Regions from separate parts of the Citrobacter rodentium NBRC 105723 genome, predicted to be linked through region 3. Evidence: predicted binding sites of a transcription regulator. Region 3 holds the regulator's gene; each other region holds the start of a gene.
What was found. Region 3 encodes sigma-54, which starts transcription at its own class of promoters, with help from an activator protein. Its sites were predicted from a motif close to GTTGGCACANNTTTCGCTNT; they were not measured.
Positions count from the first base shown of each region.

Region 1 (5,438 bases), 770 kb from region 3:
TGTTGGGCGGCGGGGTTGGCGTAATGTACCGCCAGTTCATCGTCGACCAGCAGAATGCTGTTGATGAGAGAATTGAGGATCTGCCCAGCATCGGGCGGCGTGCCTGTTGCCATCTGCAGTCTCCTGACAGTTTGCACCAATTTAGTGCATTATAGCTTTTCAGCGGGAAAAAGCGCGAAGGATCAGTTTGTTGGCGGAGAAAAAAGCCCATCGTGAGATGGGCTACAGATGAGTGACAAACGTTGCGCCGGATGGCGGCTGCGCCTTATCCGGCCTACAAGAGAGTTACCCGTAGGCCCGATAAGCCTGCGCCATCGGGCATTTTTTGTTTGCCATCAATCCCAAACCTGCCTGCGCAGGCTAAAATTTCCACGGCAACTCGACACTTCCTCCTTCAGGCCGCCTTAGCGCAGCCAGAAGGATTGGGTGTATTAAACGCTGTAGTACAGCTCAAACTCTACCGGGTGCGGCGTCATGCGTACGCGGTCGTTTTCTTCGCGGCGCAGCGCGATGTAAGCGTCGATAGCTTCATCAGTGAACACGCCGCCCGCTTTCAGGAACTCGCGGTCCAGATCCAGCTCGTTCAGCGCTTCTTCCAGAGAGCCTGCAACCTGTGGGATCTCTTTCGCCTCTTCCGGCGGCAGGTCGTACAGGTTTTTATCCATCGCTTCGCCCGGGTGGATCTTGTTCTTGATGCCGTCAAGACCTGCCATCAGCAGAGCGGCAAAGCACAGGTACGGGTTAGCCGCCGGGTCCGGGAAGCGCACTTCGATACGACGCGCTTTCGGCGAGGCCACTACCGGAATACGGATAGAGGCGGAACGGTTACGCGCAGAGTAGGCCAGCATAACCGGCGCTTCGTAGCCCGGGACCAGACGCTTGTAGGAGTTGGTGGTCGGGTTCGCCAGGGCGTTGATCGCTTTAGCGTGTTTGATGACGCCGCCAATGTAGTACAGCGCCTGCTCGGACAGACCGGCGTACTTGTCGCCAGAGAACAGGTTGGTGCCGTTTTTCGACAGCGACATGTGGCAGTGCATACCGGAACCGTTATCGCCGAACATCGGTTTTGGCATAAAGGTTGCGGTTTTACCGAAACGGTGCGCAACGTTGTGAACCACATATTTGTAGATCTGGATTTCGTCCGCTTTTTTGGTCATGGTGTTGAAGCGGGTTGCCACTTCGTTCTGACCGGCGGTAGCAACTTCATGGTGGTGCGCTTCGACAACCAGGCCCATCTGCTCCATTACGGAACACATTTCAGAACGGATGTCCTGAGCGGAGTCTACCGGCGGAACCGGGAAGTAACCGCCTTTCACCGCCGGACGGTGGCCTTTGTTGCCGCCCTCGTACTGGGTGGAGGAGTTCCAGGCGCCTTCGATATCGTCGATAGCGACATGAGAACCGGAGATAGAGCTGCCGAAACGGATGTCGTCAAACAGGAAGAATTCTGGTTCCGGCCCGAACAGCACGGTGTCGGCGATACCGGTAGAACGCAGGTAATCTTCCGCGCGCTTGGCGATAGAGCGCGGGTCGCGGTCGTAGCCCTGTAAGGTGCCCGGTTCCAGGATGTCGCAACGGATGATCAGAGTGGAGTCCGCGAAGAACGGGTCGATAACCGCGGTAGAGGCATCCGGCATCAGCACCATGTCGGATTCGTTGATGCCTTTCCAGCCGCCAATCGAGGAGCCGTCAAACATTTTGCCTTCTTCAAAGAATTCGGCATTCACCTGATGAGCAGGGATTGTGACGTGCTGTTCTTTACCTTTGGTATCAGTGAAGCGCAGATCGACAAACTTCACTTCATGCTCATTCAGCATCGTCAAAACGTGTTCAGCGGACATACTTAACTCTCCAGATTGGTCATGGTCGTCGTGGTAACGAGGTGTTCAATTCTTTCATCATTGGCCGTGTCGCCGTAAAAAAGATAAAGCGAAAACTGTGCCAACTTTTAAATTGCCCCTAAAAGGCGTTATCATGCGCACCATCGTGCAAAAGGGCTGCACCATGATGAGTATGTTGCACCAATATAGTGCTTTAATGGGAACATTAAGCACCATGTTGGTGCAATGCACAGTGAATAACCCTTTTAACGCTCCGTGAAAGCGATCACAAAGAAACTCTGCAATACTTGTTTGCGGAGGATGTTTGTGATCCTGTTTTGTAGTGCGATTAATCCGTGTACAATAACGCGCTATTTCTAATGCCTGAGGCAAAGTTGTGATCGAAAATTTGCGTAACATCGCCATCATCGCGCACGTTGACCATGGTAAAACTACCCTGGTTGATAAGCTGCTGCAGCAATCCGGTACGTTCGACTCTCGTGCCGAAACTCAAGAGCGTGTGATGGACTCCAACGATTTGGAGAAAGAGCGTGGGATTACTATCCTCGCGAAAAACACCGCTATCAAATGGAATGATTACCGTATCAACATCGTTGATACCCCTGGGCACGCAGACTTCGGTGGTGAAGTTGAGCGTGTCATGTCCATGGTTGACTCCGTGCTGCTGGTGGTTGACGCATTTGACGGCCCAATGCCGCAGACGCGCTTTGTGACCAAAAAAGCCTTCGCTCATGGCCTGAAGCCCATTGTGGTTATCAACAAGGTTGACCGTCCTGGCGCCCGTCCGGACTGGGTTGTCGATCAGGTATTCGACCTGTTCGTTAACCTCGACGCGACCGACGAGCAGCTGGACTTCCCGATCATCTACGCATCTGCGCTGAACGGTATCGCCGGTCTGGATCACGAAGATATGGCGGAAGATATGACCCCGCTGTATCAGGCGATCGTTGACCACGTGCCTGCGCCGGACGTTGACCTTGACGGTCCGTTCCAGATGCAGATCTCCCAGCTGGACTACAACAACTACGTTGGCGTTATCGGCATTGGCCGCATCAAGCGCGGTAAAGTGAAACCGAACCAGCAGATCACTATCATCGATAGCGAAGGCAAAACCCGTAACGGTAAAGTCGGTAAAGTGCTGACTCACCTGGGTCTGGAGCGTATCGACAGCGATCTGGCGGAAGCGGGCGACATCATTGCAATCACCGGTCTGGGCGAGCTGAACATCTCCGACACCATCTGCGATCCGCAGAAAGTTGAAGCGCTGCCGGCGCTGTCCGTTGATGAACCGACCGTTACCATGTTCTTCAACGTCAACACCTCTCCGTTCTGTGGTAAAGAAGGTAAATACGTTACCTCTCGTCAGATCCTTGACCGCCTGAACAAAGAGCTGGTGCACAACGTTGCGCTGCGCGTTGAAGAAACCGAAGATGCGGACGCGTTTCGCGTATCCGGTCGTGGCGAACTGCACCTGTCGGTGCTGATCGAGAACATGCGCCGTGAAGGTTTCGAAATGGCGGTTTCCCGTCCGAAAGTTATCTTCCGCGAAATCGATGGCCGTAAACAGGAGCCGTTCGAGAACGTCACGCTGGACGTTGAAGAGCAGCACCAGGGCTCCGTGATGCAGGCGCTGGGCGAGCGTAAAGGTGATCTGAAAAACATGAATCCGGATGGCAAAGGCCGTGTACGTCTCGACTACGTGATCCCAAGCCGTGGTCTGATCGGCTTCCGTTCAGAGTTCATGACCATGACCTCCGGTACCGGTCTGCTGTACTCCACCTTCAGCCACTACGACGACGTGCGTCCGGGCGAAGTGGGCCAGCGTAACAACGGCGTGCTGATCTCCAACGGTCAGGGTAAAGCGGTGGCGTTTGCGCTGTTCGGCCTGCAGGATCGCGGTAAGCTGTTCCTCGGTCACGGCGCGGAAGTGTACGAAGGCCAGATTATCGGTATTCACAGCCGTTCCAACGACCTGACCGTCAACTGCCTGACCGGTAAGAAGCTGACCAACATGCGCGCGTCCGGTACGGACGAAGCGACGGTTCTGGTTCCGCCGATCAAGATGACTCTGGAACAGGCGCTGGAATTCATCGATGATGATGAACTGGTTGAAGTGACGCCGCAGTCTATTCGTATCCGTAAACGTCATCTGACGGAAAACGATCGCCGCCGTGCGATGCGTGGTGCGAAAGAAGAGTAATCGCGTTGAATGGCCTGATAGCGCTTTGCTTATCAGGCTGCAACGGGCAAGCAAAAAGCCGCTGAAATTTCAGCGGCTTTTTTTTTCTGACGCAGTGGTTCCCGCCCGGCGCGGTTTACTTCGCTGCCGGCAGGTAATCGACAGTCGTATCTTTCCGGTCCGTTGCGTTAACGGCCTGTTTTGCTTTTTTCCGCTGGTTTATCTCCGCAATGATAAAAGCGAAACGCGCCTCATTGAGTTTATAAAAGAAGCCCATGATTAACGCGGCGATAACCGCCAGCCCGCAGGGCCAGAGAAAGATCAGCTGACGCAGCCCTGACAGCGTGGCGTCGCTTTGCGCGATATTTGGCACATAGCCAATCTGGGTCAGCATAATGCCCGGTAAGAAACCCGCCAGCGCCGCTGAGATCTTGCGCGAAAAGGTGTAACCCGTGTACACCGAACCTTCCGCGCGAATGCCCGTTTTCCACTCGCCGTAGTCCACCGTATCCGGCACCAGCGCCCAGTTCAGGCTGTTTACAAAGGCGGTGCCGAAGAAGGCGACACAGGAGAAAGCCACGAAGGTCAGAGAGGTGCTGCCCCAGAAATAATTGAGGATATCGCCCACCGCCCATAGCACCATCCCGCCGAGGTAGACCTGCTTCTTGCCAAAGCATTTTACCGTCCAGGGTACGAGAATCACGCCCACTAAAACGCATCCCATGCTAAAGAATCCCATCCACGATAACAGATGGATATCGTTCAGCACGTATTGCGCGTAATAAACCTGAATCGCTAACTTAATGTTAAAGGCGGCCAGCGTGCATAAATTCGCCAGGCAGAGCACGAATAACGGCGGATTGCGGAAGATGGCGCAGAACGATTTAACGACGCTGATTTTATGTCCTGTTGACGGCGGCTCGACGTAATGTTCTTTAACGCCTTTGAAGCACAGCATCATAAATCCAAAACCGCACACGGAAAAAATGAATGCGGCGCAGGCATAGCCCAGCGAGGTTGAAGAAAACAGGGCCTGCAACGGCATAAACGCTACGGTGCAGACGAGTAAACCCAGCGTTGCGCCACCCTGACGAAAGGCGGCCAGCTGCGCCCGTTCTTGTGAGTTTTTGGTGATGGCGGGAATCATCGCGCCATAGGCGCAGTTCATCAGGCTGTAAAACAGGCCAAACAGCATAAACAGACCGGTGGCGATTGCCGTTTTCACCGGCAAACTGAAGGTCGTGGCGATGAACTGCACCGTCGTAATAATGGCGGTAGGAATCGCCGCATATAAGATAAATGGCCTGAATTTACCCATCGGACCAATATTTTTCCGCGAATCAAGCAGAATGCCGGTGAGCATATCGGTGAAAGCGGTAAAGAATTTCGCCACCAGGAAAATAATCCCGCCGTAGTAA
Region 1 is NZ_CP082833.1:1,494,209-1,499,646, forward strand. It holds gene glnL (nitrogen regulation protein NR(II)) at 1-113, opposite strand, end outside; gene glnA (glutamate--ammonia ligase) at 432-1,841, opposite strand; gene typA (ribosome-dependent GTPase TypA) at 2,218-4,041, shown strand; gene K7R23_RS07055 (MFS transporter) at 4,157-5,438, opposite strand, start outside.
Region 1: the regulator sigma-54 is predicted to act here: its motif matches at 1,927-1,946, upstream of glnA (glutamate--ammonia ligase).

Region 2 (5,438 bases), 1.2 Mb from region 3:
TAAGACATAAACCAGCGAGGTATCCTGAAACAGAACGATGCCCTGGGTAAGCAACAGCGGCACCATCGCGCGAAACGCCTGCGGCAGGATAACCAGTTTCATTGACTGCCAGTGGGTCATTCCCAGCGCCAGCGCCGCGCTCGACTGCCCGCGGGAAATACTCTGGATACCGGCGCGGATAATTTCGGAATAGTACGCCGCCTCAAACATTGAAAACGCCACCATTGCCGAGATCAAACGGATATCGGTTTTCGGCGACAGCCCCAGTACATCCTGCAACAGCCCCGGCACAATCAGGTAGAACCACAGCAGCACCATTACCAGCGGGATGGAGCGGAAGACGTTAACGTAGACTTTGGCAAACCAGGCGACTGGCGCAAAGCTCGAAAGGCGCATCACCGCGAGGATGGTGCCCCAGACGATACCGACCACCACCGCCGTGAGGGTGATTTTCAGCGTAATCAGCAGGCCGTCCAGCAGGTACGGCAGGGAAGGGACGATGGAACTCCAGTCAAACTCGTACATTATTTGCCTCCCATATTGCCAGGCAGGCGGACTTTGCGTTCAACCAGCGTCATCACCAGCATAATCACGGCGTTAATTAACACATACGCCAGCGTGATGGCGGTGAAGGACTCCCAGGCATGGGCGGAGTAATCAAGCAGTTTGCCCGCCTGCGCCGCCATATCGACCAGGCCGATGGTCGAGGCGATGGCCGAGTTTTTCACCAGGTTCATCATCTCAGAGGTCATCGGCGGTACGATCACCCGATAGGCGTTGGGCAGCAGCACGTAACGGTAAGCCTGCGGCAGCGTCAGCCCCATCGCCAGCGCCGCATTTTTCTGGCCGCGCGGCAGCGACTGAATCGCCGCGCGCACCTGTTCGCAGACGCGGGCGGCGGTAAACAGCCCCAGACAGATCATGGAGGAGAGGAAGAACTGAATGTTGGGATCGAGTTCCGCCTTAAACCACATCCCCAGATCTTCCGGCAGCAGTTCAGGCACCACCAGATACCAGGTAAAGAACTGCACAATCAGCGGGACATTGCGGAACAGTTCGACGTAAAGGGTGCCGATACCGGAAAGAAAACGGTTTGGCACGGTGCGAAGAATGCCGAATAAAGAACCGACCAGAAATGCAATGATCCAGGCGGTGATGGATAACGCTACGGTGACCTGAAAGCCATTCCAGAGCCAGCCGAGATAGGTGGTGTTGCCGAATGGGGCCTGTTGTAAAAAAATGCCCCAGTTCCAGTCTATTGACATACATCTACTCCGAAAAAAAAGGGTAGCAGCGCTACCCTCGAAGATTGTTGATCGGCCTGTTTCGGTTTTCAGGCCTGATGGGGAACGACCATCAGGCGTATAGTCTGTCCGTGCTGACCAGCAATCGAGAGGGCAAGGTAAACCCGCCCCATTTCTTTTTTGTTAGTTAAGTGCTTTATCGTTCGGCTCTTTGAACAGCGCTTTCATTTCGTCAGACAGTTCGAAATTCATGTTCAGGTTCTTTGGCGGGATAGGGTTTTTGAACCACTTATCAAACCACTTCGCCGCTTCGCCTGAGGTCTGCGCCTGGGCGATGGTTTCATCCATCAGCTTCTTGAACTCCGGATCGTTCTTACGCAGCATACAGCCGTAAGCTTCCTCGGACTGCGGCTTGCCGACGATCTCCCAGTTGTCCGGTTTCTTCGCCTTCGCGCGTTCGCCGGCCAGCAGCGCGTCATCCATCATAAACGCCACCGCGCGACCACTTTCCAGGGTACGGAAGGAGTCGCCGTGATCTTTGGCGCTGATGATGCGCATATCCATTTTTTGTTCGTCGTTCAGCTTGTGCAGCAGAATTTCAGAAGTGGTGCCGGAGGTGACGACCACCGCTTTGCCTTTCAGATCGGCGAAGTCTTTAATGTCGCCGCCTTTTTTCGCCAGCAGGCGGGTGCCGACGACAAAGATGGTGTTGGAGAACGCAGCCTGCTTCTGGCGTTCGACGTTGTTGGTGGTCGATCCGCATTCAAAGTCGAAGGTGCCGTTCTGCAACAGCGGAATACGGTTCTGGGAGGTAATCGGGATCAGCTTCACCTGCAGATCGGGCTTGTTCAGTTTCTTCTTCACCGCTTCAACGATGGCGTTGGAGTAATCCTGAGAATAACCCACCACTTTCTGCTGATTGTCATAATAAGAGAACGGCACGGAAGACTCACGGTGGCCCACGACGATGACGCCATTTTTGGCAATCTTATCCAGCGTGCTGCCCGCAGCGGGCGCTGCGTCTTCGGCGTGCGCCAGGCCAGCGGACATTCCCATAACCAGCATTGCTGTGGCCAGCTTACGTAATTGCATATCCAACTCCTTTATCGTCTGCGCTACGGGCGCATAGATACTATTGTGATGTTGATGTTGTTATAGCCTGCAACTTGCGCGTGCAGTGTTATGCCTGTTTGTTAACATTTAGTTTGGCTTAATGTAAAGATTTTGCTGCGTTATTGTTTATTTTTGCGAGGTGCGCCGCACCGTTTAGAGGCAATAATCTTTCATTGCACTGTTCTGGTGCTGCCGGTGAACCGTTGTGGTGCGACCGGGTTGCGCTTTGCGCCAGAATCAGCTTTGCCTTGTTTTATAAAGCAATAGACGTGCCAGAATGGGGGAAGCGTATGACGGGTAATCATGGTGGGAAGCCGGATAAGGCGCATAAGCGCCGCCATCCGGCAAACCCGGGGGCGTAAATTATTTACGTCGCTGGCGTAAACTCATTAACAGCGCGGCGAAACCAGCCAGCGCGGTAATGATCCACAGCGGCCAGTTGCCGGTGCGGGCATACGGCGTTAAGCCTGACGTCGGCGTTACGGTCGTGGTCAAGACCTGACGAGTGAACTGCGGGAGCATCGCCTCTATTTCGCCCTGCGGGCCTATCACTGCGGTAATGCCGTTGTTGGTGCTGCGCAGCAGCGGCCTTGCCAGCTCCAGTGAACGCATCCGCGCCATCTGGAAGTGTTGCCACGGACCAATCGATTTGCCAAACCATGCGTCGTTGGAGATGGTCAGCAGAAAATCGGTATCCGGGCGGAAGTTATCTCGCACCTGTTCACCGAGAATGATCTCGTAGCAGATGGCCGCCGTCAGAGCGAAGCCGTGGGCGTGGAGCTGCGGCTGAACGTACGGACCGCGGCTGAACGACGACATCGGTAGGTCAAAGAACGGCGCTAACGGGCGCAGAATCGACTCCAGCGGCACAAACTCGCCAAACGGCACCAGATGGTTTTTGTTATAGCGATTCGTGGAGTTGTAGCTGTAAGGCGTGTCTTTGCCCAGCGTGATAATGGTGTTGAAGGTGTCGTAGCGGTTCTGTTTGTTCAGGCGCGCGTCAACAATACCGGTGATCAGCGTGCTGTTTTTGCCGCGTAACAAATCGTCCATCATGCCGAGAAAACGCTGTTGATTAATCTCCAGATCCGGAATGGCGGATTCCGGCCAGATGATGAGCTGCGATTTCCCCATCAGCGGCTGGGTGGCGTCGAGGTAGATCTTCAGCGTATTGACGAGCTGGCTTTCGTCCCACTTCAGGGACTGCGGAATATCGCCCTGCACCAGTGAAACCTGGGTTGCCCTTTGCGGTTGTGGGGTGAACCACTGGATATAGCGCAGCGGGAAGGGAAGGGCGAACAGCAGCAACGCCGCAATCAACGGACGCCAGTTTCTCTGAACGAGCGCCAGCGCCAGCAGTCCGCTGACCATCATCAGCAGGAAGTTGATGGCTTCGACGCCCATCACTGGCGCCAGCCCCTTCAGCGGGCCGTCAATCTGGCTGTAGCCAAACTGCAGCCACGGGAAGCCGGTGAGGACCCAGCCGCGCAGAAACTCGGTGATTTGCCAGACCACCGGCGCGGCAATCGCCACCCGCAGCCAGTGGGTTTCAGGCCACAGGCGCGCCAGAATCCCGGCAAACAGGCCGGTATACAAGGAGAGATAAGCGGCGAGCAGCACCACAAGGAAGACGTTGACCGGGCCAGGCATCCCGCCAAACTGCGCGATGCTGACGTAGACCCAGTTGATGCCGCTGCCAAACAGCCCCAGCCCCCAGAAGTAACCAACGGCGGCGGACTGAAGCGGACGGCGGTTTAACGTCAGCGCCTGTAATCCCATCAGCGAGACGATCGCCGCGGGCCAGATATCGTAGGGAGAAAATGCCAGCGTTCCGCAGGCGCCGAATAATAACGCCAGCAGCAGGCGAATGCGCTGGCGTTCAATTAAGGGGGCAAATGCCATTTAGTGTTTTATCCCGTTCGGTTTATTCATCCAGTTTCGGCTGGGGAGAGTCATCCGGAATTCTGACGTGTACCTGAATAATGCGACGGCTGTCGGCCATAGCCACTTTGAACTGATAACCCTCGATCTCAATGGTTTCACCGCGCGCGGGCAGGTGACCAAACGCCTGCATTACCAGACCGCCGATCGTATCGACCTCTTCGTCGCTAAAGCTGGTGCCGAAGGCTTCATTGAAGTCTTCAATCGGTGCCAGGGCACGAATGGTCCAGGTGTGGCGGCTGAGCTGACGGAAGTCGATGTCGTCTTCTTCGTCGTACTCATCTTCGATTTCACCGACGATCAGCTCGAGGATATCTTCAATGGTCACCAGACCCGAGACGCCGCCGAACTCGTCGATAACGATAGCCATATGGTAACGCTGAGAGCGAAACTCCTTGAGCATCCGGTCAACGCGTTTGCTCTCCGGGACGACAACGGCCTGACGTAACACTTTTTCCATGCTGAAGGCTTCGGCATCGCTGCGCATAAACGGCAGCAAATCCTTCGCCATCAGAATCCCTTCAATGTGATCTTTGTCCTCGCTGATCACCGGAAAACGCGAGTGGGCGGACTCGATAATGACATCAAGGCATTCGTCCAGCGTCTGGTTGCGTTTCAGGGTAATCATCTGGGAGCGGGGGATCATGATGTCGCGAACGCGCTGGTCCGCAATATCCATCACCCCTTCGAGCATGTCGCGCGTATCTTCATCGATCAGCTCGTTTTGTCCGGAATCACGGATCAGCGCCAGCAGTTCATCACGGTTTTTTGGCTCACCGTGGAAAAGCTGGCTCAGTAACAGGGAAAAAAATCCCTTCTTGTTGCTTAATGTGTCACTACTGTGTGAATTGTCGTCGCTCATGGCGTCGTATGGGTTCTCATGTGAGTTAATGTGTTGCACATGCGCGGTAAACTCAGCGCATGGCGGTGTATAGCCCGGTAGGCCTGATAAGGCATAGCCGCCATCAGGCAATGTGCCGGATGGCGCTGCGTTTATCAGGCCTGCAAGACGTCGAAATGCTTATTCCTTCTCGGCAATGTACGGATCCTCATAGCCCAGAGCAAGCATAATCTCTGTTTCGAGGGCTTCCATTTCTTCGGCCTCATCGTCCTCGATGTGATCGTAACCGAGTAAATGCA
Region 2 is NZ_CP082833.1:4,864,228-4,869,665, reverse strand. It holds gene gltK (glutamate/aspartate ABC transporter permease GltK) at 1-525, opposite strand, end outside; gene gltJ (glutamate/aspartate ABC transporter permease GltJ) at 525-1,265, opposite strand; gene K7R23_RS23185 (amino acid ABC transporter substrate-binding protein) at 1,428-2,336, opposite strand; gene lnt (apolipoprotein N-acyltransferase) at 2,721-4,259, opposite strand; gene corC (CNNM family magnesium/cobalt transport protein CorC) at 4,282-5,160, opposite strand; gene ybeY (rRNA maturation RNase YbeY) at 5,320-5,438, opposite strand, start outside.
Region 2: the regulator sigma-54 is predicted to act here: its motif matches at 2,615-2,634, upstream of K7R23_RS23185 (amino acid ABC transporter substrate-binding protein).

Region 3 (5,438 bases):
TTGTATTGGTTGTCGCCGCTTATTGTTGGATAACGGGAAAAAGATTATGTCGCACTTAGCGTTACAACCGGGTTTTGACTTTCAGCAGGCCGGAAAAGAGGTCCTGGCGATTGAACGTGAAGGCCTCGCGGAACTCGATCAGTATATCAATCAGGATTTTACCCTCGCCTGCGAAAAGATGTTCAACTGCACCGGTAAAGTCGTGGTCATGGGCATGGGCAAATCGGGACATATCGGCCGCAAAATGGCCGCGACCTTCGCCAGCACCGGCACCTCGTCCTTTTTTGTCCACCCTGGCGAAGCCGCCCACGGCGATCTGGGCATGGTGACCGCGCAGGACGTGGTGATTGCCATCTCCAACTCCGGCGAATCCAGCGAAATTGCCGCCTTAATCCCGGTGCTGAAACGCCTTCAGGTGCAGCTTATTTGCATTACGGGGCGTCCGGAAAGCACCATGGCGCGAGCCGCGGATGTGCATCTGTGTGTTAAAGTACCGAAAGAGGCCTGTCCGTTAGGACTGGCGCCGACCAGTAGCACCACGGCCACGCTGGTAATGGGCGATGCGCTGGCGGTGGCGCTGTTAAAGGCGCGCGGCTTTACCGCCGAGGATTTCGCGTTATCCCATCCGGGCGGCGCGCTGGGGCGTAAACTTCTGCTGCGCGTGAACGATATTATGCATACGGGCGAGGAAATCCCCCACGTGCGCAAAGAGGCCAGCCTGCGCGATGCGCTGCTGGAGATCACCCGCAAAAATCTGGGCATGACCGTAATTTGCGATGAGACGATGAAGATCGATGGCATCTTCACCGACGGTGATTTACGCCGCGTCTTTGATATGGGCGTTGACGTGCGGCAGTTAGGCATTGCCGACGTTATGACGCCGGGCGGCATCCGCGTGCGCCCGGCATTCTGGCGGTCGATGCGCTGAACTTAATGCAGTCCCGTCATATCACCTCAGTAATGGTTGCCGATGGCGACCAGTTGCTCGGTGTGTTACATATGCATGATCTCCTGCGTGCAGGCGTCGTGTAGCAATTCAAGGATAAAAAGAAATGAGTAAAGCAGGTGCGTCGCTTGCGACCTGTTATGGACCCGTCAGCGCTGAGGTTATCGCCAGAGCAGAGAACGTTCGTCTGTTGATTCTCGACGTTGATGGCGTGCTGTCGGATGGGCTGATTTACATGGGCAATAACGGCGAAGAGCTGAAAGCCTTCAACGTCCGCGACGGGTATGGTATCCGCTGCGCCCTGACCTCCGGTATCGAAGTCGCCATTATCACCGGCCGAAAGGCTAAACTGGTAGAAGATCGCTGCGCCACGCTGGGGATCGTCCATCTGTATCAGGGACAGTCCGATAAGCTGCTGGCGTTTAACGATCTGCTGGCAAAACTGGCGATCGCGCCGGAAAACGTGGCCTACGTCGGCGACGATCTGATCGACTGGCCGGTGATGGAAAAAGTGGGTCTGAGCGTCGCGGTAGCGGACGCGCATCCATTGCTCATCCCGCGCGCGGACTATGTGACAAAAATCGCCGGCGGGCGGGGCGCGGTGCGTGAGGTGTGTGATTTATTATTACTGGCGCAGGGTAAGCTTGAAGCGGCCAAAGGGCAATCAATATGAGTAAAGCCAGACGTTGGGTTATCATTCTGCTGTCGTTGGCCGTACTGGTGCTGATTGGTATTAATCTGGCCGATAAAGACGTTACCGCGCCGGTAGTGGTGAACACAAGCGATCCCACTTATAAAAGCGAACATACGGATACCGTCGTGTATAGCCCGGAAGGCGCGCTGAGCTATCGTTTGATTGCCCAGAATGTCGAATATTATTCGGATCAAGCCGTTTCGTGGTTTACTCAACCGGTATTAACCACCTTTGATAAGGACAAGATCCCTACCTGGTCAATCAAGGCGGACAAAGCCAAACTGACCGATGAACGGATGCTGTATCTTTATGGTCATGTTGAAGTCAACGCGCTGGTGCCTGACGCTCAACTACGCAGAATTACCACCGATAACGCTCAGGTCAATCTGGTGACGCAGGATGTGACCTCTGAGGATCTCGTCACGTTATACGGAACTACATTTAACTCCAGCGGACTGAAAATGCGCGGCAACTTACGCAGCAAGAACGCCAAGCTGATTGAAAAGGTTAGAACCTCCTATGAAATTCAAAACAAACAAACTCAGCCTTAATCTTGTGCTTGCCAGCTCACTTCTGGCCGCCAGCATTCCGGCGTTCGCCGTTACCGGCGATACCGACCAGCCGATCCACATTGAATCGGACCAGCAGTCTCTGGATATGCAGGGCAACGTCGTCACCTTTACCGGTAATGTCGTCGTGACCCAGGGCACCATCAAGATCAACGCGGATAAAGTCGTCGTGACCCGTCCGGGCGGCGAAGAAGGTAAAGAGGTCATAGACGGCTTCGGCAACCCGGCCACCTTCTATCAGATGCAGGACAACGGTAAGCCGGTCAAAGGCCACGCGTCGAAGATGCATTATGAACTGGCGAAAGACTTTGTGGTGCTCACCGGCAACGCGTACCTGGAACAGCTCGACAGCAACATCACCGGCGACAAAATTACCTATCTGGTGAAGGAGCAGAAGATGCAGGCCTTCAGCGAGAAAGGGAATCGCGTCACCACCGTGCTGGTGCCGTCGCAGTTGCAGGACAAAAACAAAGACCAGGCCCCGGCTCAGAAAAAGAGTAACTAATTCGTTATGGCAACATTAACTGCAAAGAATCTGGCGAAGGCCTATAAAGGCCGTCGCGTCGTGGAAGATGTCAGTCTGACCGTCAATTCGGGCGAGATTGTCGGGCTGCTCGGGCCTAACGGCGCAGGTAAAACCACCACTTTTTATATGGTGGTCGGCATTGTGCCGCGCGACGCCGGCAACATCATCATTGATGATGAGGACATCAGCCTGCTGCCGCTGCACGCCCGCGCACGGCGCGGCATCGGCTATCTGCCGCAGGAAGCATCGATTTTCCGCCGCCTGAGCGTGTATGATAACCTGATGGCGGTCCTGCAAATACGCGACGATCTCACCGCCGAACAGCGTGAAGATCGCGCCAACGAGCTGATGGAAGAGTTTCACATCGAGCATCTGCGGGACAGCATGGGCCAGTCGCTCTCCGGAGGCGAACGCCGCCGTGTCGAAATCGCCCGCGCGCTGGCCGCAAATCCGAAATTTATTCTGCTCGATGAACCCTTTGCGGGCGTCGACCCCATCTCCGTTATCGATATCAAACGCATTATCGAGCACCTGCGCGACAGCGGGCTTGGCGTGTTGATTACCGACCATAACGTCCGCGAAACGCTGGCGGTGTGCGAGCGCGCCTATATCGTCAGTCAGGGACACCTGATCGCCCACGGTACGCCGACGGAAATCCTGCAGGACGGACACGTTAAGCGCGTATACCTTGGGGAAGACTTCAGACTCTGATAGGGTAGAGGTTCGCGACGTCATAGCGGGAGAAAACGATTCTGAATATGAAGCAAGGTTTGCAACTCAGGCTCAGCCAGCAACTGGCAATGACGCCTCAGCTACAACAGGCTATCCGTCTGTTGCAGTTATCCACGCTGGAGCTCCAGCAGGAACTGCAGCAGGCGCTGGAAAGCAATCCGCTGCTTGAGCAAACCGATCTTCATGAGGAAGTGGACACCCGCGAGACGCAGGACAACGAAACGCTGGACGCCGCCGACGCGCTCGAACAACAGGCGATGCCGGAAGAACTGCCGCTCGACGCCAGCTGGGACGAGATCTATACCGCCGGCACGCCTTCGGGCACCAGCGGCGACTATATCGACGACGAACTGCCCGTTTATCAGGGTGAAACTACCCAGAGCCTGCAGGATTACCTGATGTGGCAGGTGCAGCTGACGCCGTTTACCGATACCGATCGCGCCATCGCCACTTCCATTGTCGATGCCGTTGATGATACCGGCTACCTTACCGTTTCGCTGGAAGATATCCGCGAAAGTATGGGCGACGAAGAGGTGGATATTGACGAGATCGAAGCCGTCCTGAAACGCATTCAGCGATTCGATCCCGTCGGCGTCGCGGCAAAAGATCTGCGCGACTGTCTGCTGATCCAGCTCTCCCAGTTTGCGAAAACCACGCCGTTTCTCGAAGAAGCCCGCCTCATTATCAGCGATCATCTCGATCTGCTCGCGAACCACGACTTCCGCACCCTGATGCGCGTAACAAGGCTGAAGGAAGAGGTGCTGAAAGAGGCGGTAAATCTTATCCAGTCGCTCGACCCCAGACCCGGCCAGTCGATCCAGACCGGCGAGCCTGAATACGTGATTCCCGACGTGCTGGTGCGTAAGCATAACGGCCGCTGGATGGTCGAACTGAACAGCGACAGCATCCCCCGTCTGCAAATTAACCAGCACTACGCGGCAATGTGCAGCGGCGGGCGCAACGATGCCGACAGCCAGTATATCCGCAGCAATTTGCAGGATGCGAAATGGCTGATTAAAAGTCTGGAAAGCCGTAACGATACCCTGCTGCGCGTCAGCCGTTGTATCGTCGAACAGCAGCAGGCCTTCTTTGAGCAAGGCGAAGAATTTATGAAACCGATGGTGCTGGCGGATATCGCCCAGGCCGTCGAGATGCACGAATCGACAATTTCCCGTGTGACCACGCAGAAGTATCTGCACAGCCCGCGCGGCATATTTGAACTGAAGTATTTTTTCTCCAGTCACGTGAATACCGAAGGCGGCGGCGAAGCCTCCTCCACGGCGATTCGCGCGCTGGTGAAAAAGCTGATTGCGGCGGAAAACCCCGCGAAACCGCTGAGCGACAGCAAGTTAACTTCGCTGCTGTCGGAACAGGGTATCATGGTGGCGCGCCGCACCGTTGCGAAGTACCGAGAGTCTTTATCCATTCCGCCGTCGAATCAGCGTAAACAGCTGGTTTGACCTAACCGATAAGGAAGACACTATGCAGCTCAACATCACTGGAAACAACGTCGAGATCACTGAAGCCCTGCGTGACTTTGTGAACAATAAATTCGCCAAGCTTGAGCAGTATTTCGACAGAATCAATCAGGTCTACATTGTGTTGAAGGTGGAGAAGGTCACCCACATCTCGGATGCGACGCTGCACGTCAATGGCGGCGAAATTCACGCCAGTTCGGAAGGCCAGGATATGTATGCCGCGATTGACGGCTTAATAGATAAACTGGCCAGACAGCTAACCAGACATAAAGACAAACTGAAACAACACTAAGTATCCGGGCAGTTAGCGGGTGCAGGAAGGCCTGTTGCGTACAACAACAGGCCATTTGTACAGTTAGCGCTCCGAACCCGCCTCGTCCGATGACTGGGTCGGGTTCCCAGGTGAAATTATGATAAATAACGATACGACTCTACAACTGAACAGTGTACTTAACCAGGAATGTACGCGCAGTGGCGTTCACTGCCAGAGCAA
Region 3 is NZ_CP082833.1:720,712-726,149, forward strand. It holds gene K7R23_RS03340 (calcium/sodium antiporter) at 1-33, shown strand, start outside; partial or broken gene kdsD (arabinose-5-phosphate isomerase KdsD) at 47-1,032, shown strand; gene kdsC (3-deoxy-manno-octulosonate-8-phosphatase KdsC) at 1,053-1,619, shown strand; gene lptC (LPS export ABC transporter periplasmic protein LptC) at 1,616-2,191, shown strand; gene lptA (lipopolysaccharide ABC transporter substrate-binding protein LptA) at 2,160-2,714, shown strand; gene lptB (LPS export ABC transporter ATP-binding protein) at 2,721-3,446, shown strand; gene rpoN (RNA polymerase factor sigma-54) at 3,494-4,927, shown strand; gene hpf (ribosome hibernation promoting factor) at 4,950-5,237, shown strand; gene ptsN (PTS IIA-like nitrogen regulatory protein PtsN) at 5,356-5,438, shown strand, end outside.